Linked DNA regions of Prochlorococcus marinus XMU1419. Each later gene encodes a partner of the first gene's protein in a complex. Links are inferred from orthologs where the notes say so. Each region holds a gene or a part of one and is shown in the gene's direction. Other genes may lie near its edges.

Evidence for each region. The genes of interacting proteins can lie anywhere in the genome.
Region 2: the proteins of mfd (region 1) and uvrA are in contact, whole or in part, in a crystal structure (PDB 4DFC), measured with the Escherichia coli proteins. The link is inferred for Prochlorococcus marinus XMU1419 from one-to-one orthologs.

What each region holds. Positions count from the first base shown.
Region 1 is NZ_JAAORO010000002.1:271,176-277,814, forward strand. Bases 1,447-5,541 are described here. They hold mfd (transcription-repair coupling factor), read left to right. Parts: upstream 1,447-1,828; coding sequence 1,829-5,341; downstream 5,342-5,541. Other genes in these bases: HA151_RS05105 (TerC family protein), read right to left, coding at 1,447-1,754; HA151_RS05115 (hypothetical protein), read left to right, coding at 5,414-5,541. In the rest of the region: HA151_RS05095 (TldD/PmbA family protein), read left to right, coding at 1-64; fmt (methionyl-tRNA formyltransferase), read left to right, coding at 61-1,047; more of HA151_RS05105, read right to left, coding at 1,044-1,446; more of HA151_RS05115, read left to right, coding at 5,542-5,575; HA151_RS05120 (DUF4335 domain-containing protein), read right to left, coding at 6,035-6,619; HA151_RS05125 (DUF3038 domain-containing protein), read right to left, coding at 6,624-6,639. UniProt on the Escherichia coli protein: Couples transcription and DNA repair by recognizing RNA polymerase (RNAP) stalled at DNA lesions. Mediates ATP-dependent release of RNAP and its truncated transcript from the DNA, and recruitment of nucleotide excision repair machinery to the damaged site.
Region 2 is NZ_JAAORO010000003.1:587,631-591,130, reverse strand. The notes cover bases 1-3,414. They hold uvrA (excinuclease ABC subunit UvrA), read left to right. Parts: upstream 1-310; coding sequence 311-3,214; downstream 3,215-3,414. Other genes in these bases: HA151_RS09270 (AAA family ATPase), read left to right, coding at 1-255. Also shown: HA151_RS09260 (glycosyltransferase), read left to right, coding at 3,416-3,500. UniProt on the Escherichia coli protein: The UvrABC repair system catalyzes the recognition and processing of DNA lesions. UvrA is an ATPase and a DNA-binding protein. A damage recognition complex composed of 2 UvrA and 2 UvrB subunits scans DNA for abnormalities.

The sequences.
Region 1 (6,639 bases):
AACAACAAGTGGTATTTCTCCACATATATGGGTAGATCAATTATCAATAACTGGTGACGCGTGAGAATTATATTCTGGGGAACACCTGAATATTCAATTGCGAGCCTTGATATTTTTATTAAATCTAATCACGAGGTAATTGCAGTGGTTAGCCAGCCGGATAAGAAAAGATCTAGAGGAAATAAATTAATATCCTCTCCTGTTAAAAGCTTTGCCGAGCAAGAATCTTTAAAAATTTATACTCCAGCAAAAATCAGGGACAATATACAATTTATAAATGAACTTAAATCACTATCTTGTGATTTATTTATTGTTATAGCTTACGGGAAAATTTTACCCAAAGAGATATTGGAAATCCCAAAATTTGGTTGTTGGAACGCACATGCTTCATTACTTCCGAGATGGCGTGGTGCTGCTCCAATCCAATGGTCCCTAATAGAAGGCGATGAATTTACTGGTGTAGGAATTATGAAAATGAACGAGGGACTAGATACTGGGGACTTATTATTGGAAGAAAAAATTAAAATCGATAATGACGATAATTTAAATACACTAAAGGAAAAACTTAGTATTTTATCGGCAAAATTATTTTTAAATGCTGCATCTTTACTAGAAGAAAATATTAATAAAAATACTAATTATAAATTAACAAAACAAAATACCCTTGGAAGAGAAATTACTTACGCAAGAATGATTGAAAAATCAGACTATAAAGTGGTTTGGATTAATGAGGCATATAAAATTTCTCAAAAAATAAAAGCATTATACCCACGAGCATATACAACTTTTAGAGGTAAGAACCTAAAAATAATTAAAATCAAAGTTTTAAGTAATGATGATATTAAAAAAGAAAAATACCTTTTCACGAGCAATTATTCAAAACCAGGTATTATTCTCGCTGTCATAGAAAATGAAGGAATAATAATTTCAACTAAAACTAATCCGATTGTTTTATTAGAAGCAAAACTTGAAGGCAAAAACATATCTAGCAAAAATCAATTGATACAACAGTTGAAGCCAACAGTAGGTGAATATCTCTCAGATTAAGTTTTAGGTTCTTTTTTAGAAAATCCCCAAATAAAAGCAAAGAGAATCAAAATATAAAAATAATAGTCTGGAAGTATAGACTCCTTTATTAACGTATTTAGCAAAAGCTTAATCCCAACAATTAAAATTGCTACATAACCGGCTGTTTCTAATCTAGAAAATATATCCAGAAGTTTTAGAAAAATTCCCGAAGTAAATCTTAATGCTAATACCCCAATTACTGCTCCAAATATAATTAATATATATTGATCGCTGATAGCCACTGCAGTAGTAATACTATCTATAGAAAATGCAAAATCAGTAATTGAAAGAAGTGCTACAACCCTTAAGAATCTAAAATTATTTTTAAAATTATCATTGCCATTTTCATGATTTTCTATATCTGATTTAAAAAAAACATTAGATAAGAATAAGTATATTAAATAAAAACCAGCAAAAATCCTAATAAGAATAAACTTGAGAAGAACATTAGATAATATGATGAGAATAATTCTAAATAATAAAGATATTGTTATACCAATATTTAAGGCTCTTGACCTTAATTCCGAACTGTTGAGTGATTTAGTAAGAGAAGCTAGTGCGACAGCATTATCAGCCGATAATAATAATTCTAGCGCAATTAATATTGGCAAAAGTGTAAAGATTTCATACCAACTATCCACCTGATCTAGTGTGGGTATAAAAGAATTTATTGCGGCTGAATCCATCAAATATTATTCACAAACATTATAAAATCTAATATAATATGTCGGTTATTCGTAATCAAGATTGATAATTATAAATGAGTTTAAATACTTTAATTAATTATATTTCAAACTCACAAATTACTTATGAATTAATTAAAAGAGTTTCAAAAAATAGAGAATTAAATATTATTGGTTCAAGTAGATATGCAAAATCAATAATCTTAGATAGCATATCAAAAAAAGAAAATAAAAATATATTATTAATTTGTCCAAATATAGAAATTGCCTATAAATGGATTGGTTATTTTGAAAGCATAAATGATAAAGAAGTTTTATATTATCCACCCACAGAGCATCTTCCATACTCATCAATTAATAAATCTAAGGAGATTGAATTTACTCAGCTCACTGTTTTAGCCAAATTAATAAAAAAAGAGAGAAAAGAACTTAATATTGTCATATCAACAGAGAGATCACTTCAACCACATCTAATAAATAAAAATTTATTAATTGAAAACAAGTTAGATTTGCAAAAAGGAATTCGAATTGAAATTCAAGAATTAGCAAATAAACTTACTTTACTAGGCTATAAAAAGGAAGATGTCACCTCTACAGAAGGGTTCTGGAGTAGGAGAGGAGAAATAGTAGATATTTATCCTGTAAATAATGAGTTACCTATAAGATTAGAATTTTTTGATAATGTTATTGAGAAAATAAGAGAATATGATCCAAATACACAAAAAACCCTTGAGAGTATCAACAATATTGAAATAATACAGGCTGGATTAGATTTACTAATAAAAGATAAGTTAAATAATTTATCTAAGAACAGAATTTTTAATTCAGAAGATACAAATAAAAATAATCTTGATCGTTATTTGGGAATAATAGAAAAAGAGCCCTCAAATATAATAGATTTTATAAATAAGGAAACAATTCTCGTAATTGATGAATCAGAAGATTGTGAAAAATTCGCAAATAATTGGTATCTAGATTCAGAAAGTAATTTTGATAATTGTGCCTTTGAATTAAATGAAAACCTTAAAAATAACGGTATTAATCGGAAGGCTAAACCAAATTTGCATTTAAAGTTTGACAAAATATTAAATTCACTGAAAAATTTTAATTTAATAAAATTTCATGAATTTGAAACTAAAAATAATATTAATAATAGGTTTTTATTAAACGATAAAAGAATTAATTCATACTCTAAGAATATAGGGAAATTATCTATTGATATAAACAAAAATATAAATAACAAAGAAAAAGTTTGGATATTATCAGCCCAGCCATTACGAACTAGAACTTTACTTTTTGAACATGAATGTAATACAAACTTTTTAAATAATCCTTATGATATTGATGAAGCATCGAAGTCAATTAATAATTCGACTCCATTAATTGTAAAAAATAAGAATAATTATGAAATAGAGGGTTTTTATCTACCGATATGGAAAATTGTTCTCATAACAGATAAAGAATTATTTTCACAACAATCACTCTTTAATAATGTATTCATAAGAAGAAAAAAAAGAAGTATTAATTCAAATATAAATGTTAATAAGATTAGTCCAGGTGATTACATAGTTCATAAAAATCATGGAATAGGAAAATTTTTAAAAATAGAAAAAATAAATATAACTGGAGATTCAAGAGATTATTTAGTCATTCAGTATCAAGATGGGAAAATAAGTGTTGCCGCTGATCAACTTGGGAGTATCAACAGATATAGAGCAAGCGGAAAAATAAAGCCAAAAATTAACAAATTAGGAGGGACGGAATGGGAAAGGATAAAAGATAAAAATAAGAAACAAATCAAAAAAGTTGCTTTCGATATTTTAAAACTTTATGCAAAAAGAGAGAAACTTAAGGGTCATATATATCCAGCAGATGGTCCTTGGCAAGATGAATTGGAGGAATCATTCCCCTATCAACCAACACCAGATCAAATTACTGCTGTAAAAGAAATAAAATCTGATATGGAAAGTGATAAGCCAATGGATAGGTTAGTTTGTGGAGATGTAGGATTTGGCAAAACAGAGGTGGCTGTAAGGGCTATTTTTAAGGCTATTACATCAGGCAAGCAGGTAATTTTACTAGCACCTACAACAATCCTAGCTCAGCAACATTGGAGAACAATACATAATAGATTTTCACCTTACCCAATAAAAGTTTCATTACTTAATAGATTCAAAACTGTTAATGAGAGAAAGGAAATCTATGAAGGATTAAAAAATCAAAAAATTGATTTAGTAGTAGCAACGCACCAAATATTAGGAAAAGAAATTGAAATAGATAATTTAGGACTACTTGTTATTGATGAAGAACAAAGATTTGGAGTAAGGCATAAGGAGAAAATTAAAAAAATAAAAACCAACTTAGACGTTTTAACTCTATCGGCAACTCCAATCCCAAGAACTCTTTATATGAGCTTATCTGGACTGAGACAAATGAGTTTACTAAATACTCCTCCTCCATCAAGAAGATCAATTAAAACATATTTATCTGAAATAGATATGGATGTAATAAGAACTGCGATTAACCAAGAACTTGATAGGGGTGGTCAAATATTTTATGTTCTTCCAAGAATTTCTGATATTGATCAAGCTGTAAATAAATTAAAAAATATGTTTCCAATCTTAAAAATTATTGTTGCTCATGGACAAATGAACGAGACAGATCTTGAAAATGCAATGATCGCTTTTAACAATGGAGAAGTTGATCTTATGGTATGTACAACAATAATTGAGAGTGGATTAGACATTCCTAATGTTAATACGATAATTATTGAAGATTCTCACAAATTTGGACTTTCTCAGCTTTACCAACTTAGAGGAAGAGTGGGTAGAAGCGGAATACAAGCACATGCATGGTTATTCTATCCAAATATTAATAAAATCAATGATGCTGCAAAACAAAGATTGAAAGCGATAAAAGATTTCTCGGAACTAGGAAGTGGATACCAACTCGCAATGAAAGATATGGAAATAAGAGGAGTTGGAAGCTTACTAGGAGAAGAACAAAGTGGAAAGGTTAATGCTATTGGATATGATTTATACATAGAAATGCTCCATGAGGCTATTTCAGAAATAAGTGGGCAAGAAATACCAGAAGTTACCGATACACAAATTGATCTTCCAATAAATGCATTTATACCTGCAACATGGATAGTAAACAGGGAAGAAAAACTTGAGGCTTATAAATCTGCTACTGAATGCTCAAATAATAATGAATTAACTGAATTAGCTACAGACTGGGTAAATAGATATGGTTCCTTACCCAAACCTGTTGAGTCATTGATTATGTTAATGAAACTAAAATTACTCGCTAAAAAATGTGGTTTTAATAAGATCAAACTTAAAAAGCCAAACATCTTAATAGAGACTAAATTAAAAAACTCTACTTTTAAAATTCTAAAAAACTCATTGTCAACTAGTGTTCAAAATAAATTTAATTTTGATGAAAGGGAACAGTTTTCGATAATAACTATAAGGGGTATAGGAGTTACTGAAATTCAGAATCAAATTGATCAATTAATGTTCTGGTTTGAGTCTTTTGTTCAAGAAATAAAAAATTTTGACAAAGATCTCAATATCAAAAAAAATTAAATTATTAAAAAATTATTTAAAATTCGCGAAAGAGTCCAATTTCGGTTAGGTTTGTAAAAATTTAATTAACTTATGGGTGAATATATAGATGTTGGAATACAAAATTCAATTATACCCTTGTCAATTATATTGTCTTCAGTATTAGTTGGTGTATTCGCTTTATTTGGAGAAGAAACAGAAAATGATGATGATGACTCTGATTCAGGAAGTGGTGGATTAATGCAACCAATTTGAAATCATTTGTAATCAATTATTCTGGTCTTTTTGTTGGTAATCCTAAAAATTCTGTATAAAGAACCTATTAATAAAATTAATATAACAAAATAAGAAATAAAAATAAAAATCACCAACAATACTTCAGATAAATTTGCAAGAAGATTATTTAACAAAATAAAAGATTTTTTTAATGTAGAGGGTAAATTTTGTATAAGGAAATTCTTTTTAGGTATTAAATAATTTATATAAATTAAAAAAAGACTCGTAATTAACATAAAAGCAGATTCAATAAAAAGTCTTTTTTTTGTTTTTCTTCTTAAACTTAATTTTTTTTTGAAAATATATTTATCAGATTTCATATTTAATTTTGGGATGTTTAGATCTGCCATAAACTAAAATTAAATGAACAAATAATGATAATTCATATAAGAAATTAACCTATACTATCGTGTTTATATTTAAGATGCTATTAGGTATTTATTTTTGATTTATTAATTCATTTTTTTCTTTATCTTCTGCAGGATTATAAAAATAAATTAAAGTTGAAGAGAATAGAAATAAAGAACAAATTGCAATAAATGGAGGCATAAAGAATCTAAAAAATTTCACTTTATTTAATCTAAATTTTATTTTTTTTGAAAAATTATTAGAAACGCAACCATTTCTTATATTGATTTTTGATGATTCATTTAACTGATCAAAACAATTTATTGTATCTGACAACAATGAATTACCAATCTTTAAAGTTAATGGTTTTACATTTGGTTTAGAACTCTTGAGAACAATATTATGAATATGGAGATTATCAGCTTTTATATCAATTAATTTAGACTCATATTTTGGGATTTCGTTTTTGATTAAAAGATTTGAATAAATATAAAAGGCATTCATTATAGGCCTTAAATGCTCAATTTTCCCTTCGATGAGTGGTTTATCAATTATATTTAGTTTCCATTGAGAAATTATTGATATTTGGTCTTTATTTTCATTATTTGAATAATCTGGCAATCCGATAATTTCGAGACTTACAGAAGATTGATGAAATGATAATTTATTTTGCATATTATTAATAATCGAATAAA
Region 2 (3,500 bases), on another replicon or contig:
TCTCTGGTTGAGCTGATTAAAGAAATTTCTAAAAATCAACAAGTCTTATGTATTACACATCAGCCATTCCTAGCTGCTAGGGGATCAGCTCATTTCAAAGTTAATAAAAACGTAATAAATGGAATAACTTATACTTCAATTACAAAGCTAACTACAAAAAATCAAAGAAAAAATGAACTAATAGAACTTATAGGTGGGGGTTCATGCGAAGTAAACGAATATGCTTCTAAACTTCTTGATCGCTCAGCTGCGTAAAATTCAAAAAATTCTACTATAATAACCTTTTTAAATCATAATTTTAGATTTAAACATGGTTAATAAAGTTGCTAGTAGTTTTGGAAAAGATAATTCAATTATTATAAGGGGAGCTCGCCAGCATAATTTAAAAAATATTGATCTTTCTCTACCTAGGAATAAATTTATAGTTTTTACAGGTGTGAGTGGAAGTGGTAAGAGTTCTCTGGCTTTTGATACTATTTTTGCTGAAGGTCAAAGAAGATATGTCGAGAGCCTTTCTGCATACGCAAGGCAATTTTTGGGTCAAGTAGATAAACCAGATGTTGACAATATTGAAGGTTTATCACCTGCTATATCAATTGATCAAAAATCTACAAGTCATAATCCACGATCAACAGTTGGAACAGTAACAGAAATACAAGATTATTTAAGATTATTATTTGGTCGTGCTGGTGAGCCGCATTGTCACCACTGTGGGATTCCAATTGCGCCTCAAACAATTGATGAAATGGTGGATCAAATTCTTCTTTTACCTGAAGGAACAAGGTACCAATTGTTAGCTCCTGTTGTAAGAGGTAAGAAAGGAACACATACAAAATTAATAAGCGGACTAGCGGCTGAAGGATTTGCTAGAGTAAGAATCAATGGAGAAGTAAGAGAACTTGCTGATAGTATTGAATTAGATAAAAATCAAATTCATAATATTGAGGTAGTAGTTGATAGATTAATTGCAAGAGAAGGAATACAAGAAAGATTAAATGATTCACTACAAACTTGTCTCAAAAGAGGCGATGGTTTAGCAATAGTAGAAGTTGTTCCAAAAAAAGGAGAAAATTTACCTTCTAACTTAGAAAGAGAAAAACTTTACTCAGAAAATTATGCATGTCCTGTACATGGCTCAATTGTTGAAGAACTTTCTCCTAGATTATTTTCTTTTAATAGCCCATATGGTGCCTGTCCAGATTGCCATGGGATTGGTTACTTAAAAAAATTTACTGCAGATAGAGTCATACCTGATAAAACATTGCCTGTTTATGCTGCAATAGCTCCTTGGAGTGAGAAAGATAATACCTATTACTTCTCTTTACTTTATTCTGTAGGTCAAGCTTATGGTTTTGAATTAAAAACTCCTTGGAAAGATTTAAGTGATTTGCAAAAACAAGTACTACTTTTGGGATCAGATAAACCAATATTAATTCAAGCTGATAGTCGTTTTAAAACCTCTAGTGGTTTTGAAAGACCTTTTGAGGGGATTTTACCAATATTAGAAAGGCAATTGAATGAAGCCAATGGAGAATCAGTTAAACAAAAATTAGAAAAGTATCTAGAATTAGTACCCTGTAAGACATGTTCTGGAAAAAGATTAAGACCTGAGGCTTTGGCCGTTAAACTTGGTCCATACAACATTACTGACTTAACCTCTATAAGTGTTTCTGAAACCCTAAATCACGTAGAGCGCATCATGGGTTTAGGAAAGACAAAGAAAGAAAATATATCTTTATCAGAAAAACAAAAGCAAATAGGTGAATTGGTTTTAAAAGAGATTCGTTTACGTTTAAAGTTTTTAATTAATGTTGGTTTAGATTATTTGACTTTAGATAGACCAGCTATGACTTTGTCTGGTGGTGAGGCTCAGCGTATTAGATTGGCTACTCAAATAGGAGCAGGTCTTACTGGTGTTTTATATGTTTTAGATGAACCAAGTATTGGTTTGCATCAGAGAGACAATGACAGATTATTAGAAACCTTAAAAAGCTTAAGAGACTTGGGAAATACTTTGGTTGTGGTTGAACATGATGAAGATACTATGAAATCCGCAGATTATCTAGTAGATATTGGTCCAGGGGCAGGTGTTTATGGTGGGGAAATAATTGCTAAAGGATCTTATCAAGATGTCTTAAATTCAGAAAGGTCATTAACTGGAGCATATCTCAGTGGTAGGAAGTCAATTCCTACTCCAAAAGAACGTAGATCATCTGTAAAAAAAAGTTTAATTTTAAATAATTGCTCTAAAAATAATTTAAAAAATATTTCTGTAGAATTTCCTTTAGGAAGGTTAGTTTCTGTAACTGGTGTAAGTGGAAGTGGAAAGAGCACTTTGATAAATGAATTACTTCATCCTGCATTGTGCCATTCTCTAGGATTAAAAGTTCCTTTTCCCCAAGGTGTAAAAGAGTTAAAGGGTATAAAGGCAATTGATAAAGTTATCGTTATTGATCAATCTCCAATAGGAAGAACCCCTAGATCAAATCCTGCTACATATACAGGTGCTTTTGACCCTATAAGGCAGATATTTACTGCCACAGTAGAAGCAAAAGCAAGAGGTTATCAGGCTGGTCAATTTAGCTTTAATGTGAAAGGAGGAAGATGCGAAGCTTGTAAAGGCCAGGGAGTCAATGTTATTGAAATGAATTTTTTACCTGATGTGTATGTTCAATGTGAAGTATGCAAAGGAGCTCGTTTTAATAGAGAAACTCTTCAAGTTAAATATAAAGGTTTCAATATATCTGATGTTCTAGAGATGACTGTTGAACAAGCTGCAGAAACTTTTTCTGCTATACCTCAAGCTGCTGAAAGATTATCTACATTGGTTGATGTTGGCCTAGGATACGTCAAACTAGGCCAGCCAGCTCCTACATTATCTGGTGGAGAGGCTCAAAGAGTTAAGTTAGCCACGGAACTGTCAAAAAGGGCTACTGGAAAAACATTATATTTGATTGATGAACCAACTACAGGGTTAAGTTTTTATGATGTTCATAAATTAATGGATGTGATACAACGTTTGGTAGATAAAGGGAATTCAGTAATTGTTATTGAACATAATTTAGATGTTATTAGATGTTCAGATTGGATAATCGATTTAGGACCTGATGGAGGGAACAAAGGAGGAGAAATAATTGCAGAAGGTATTCCTGAGGATGTAGCTAAAAATCCTATAAGTCATACAGCAAAGTATCTTAAAAAGGTTCTGAAATAAGTAAATCCTTGTTGTATTTCTTTTTATTTTAATTTTTTCTGCAAAACCAAATTCTTTTTTAAACGGCCATAAAACTCCTCTATAACTGCTTTTTTGAAAACTTTTATATAAAAAAAGTTTCAAATCATAATGCTTTCTTAATATTTCCTTTGAAAATTCAGCTTATTTGTATTAAAGGCCGTTTGTCGGAGGATTTGCTGAATGAGGTTAAAATTTTTACATTTACATTTACATGGTCTTATACGTTCTAAAAATCTTGAGTTAGGCAGAGATGCAGATACAGGAG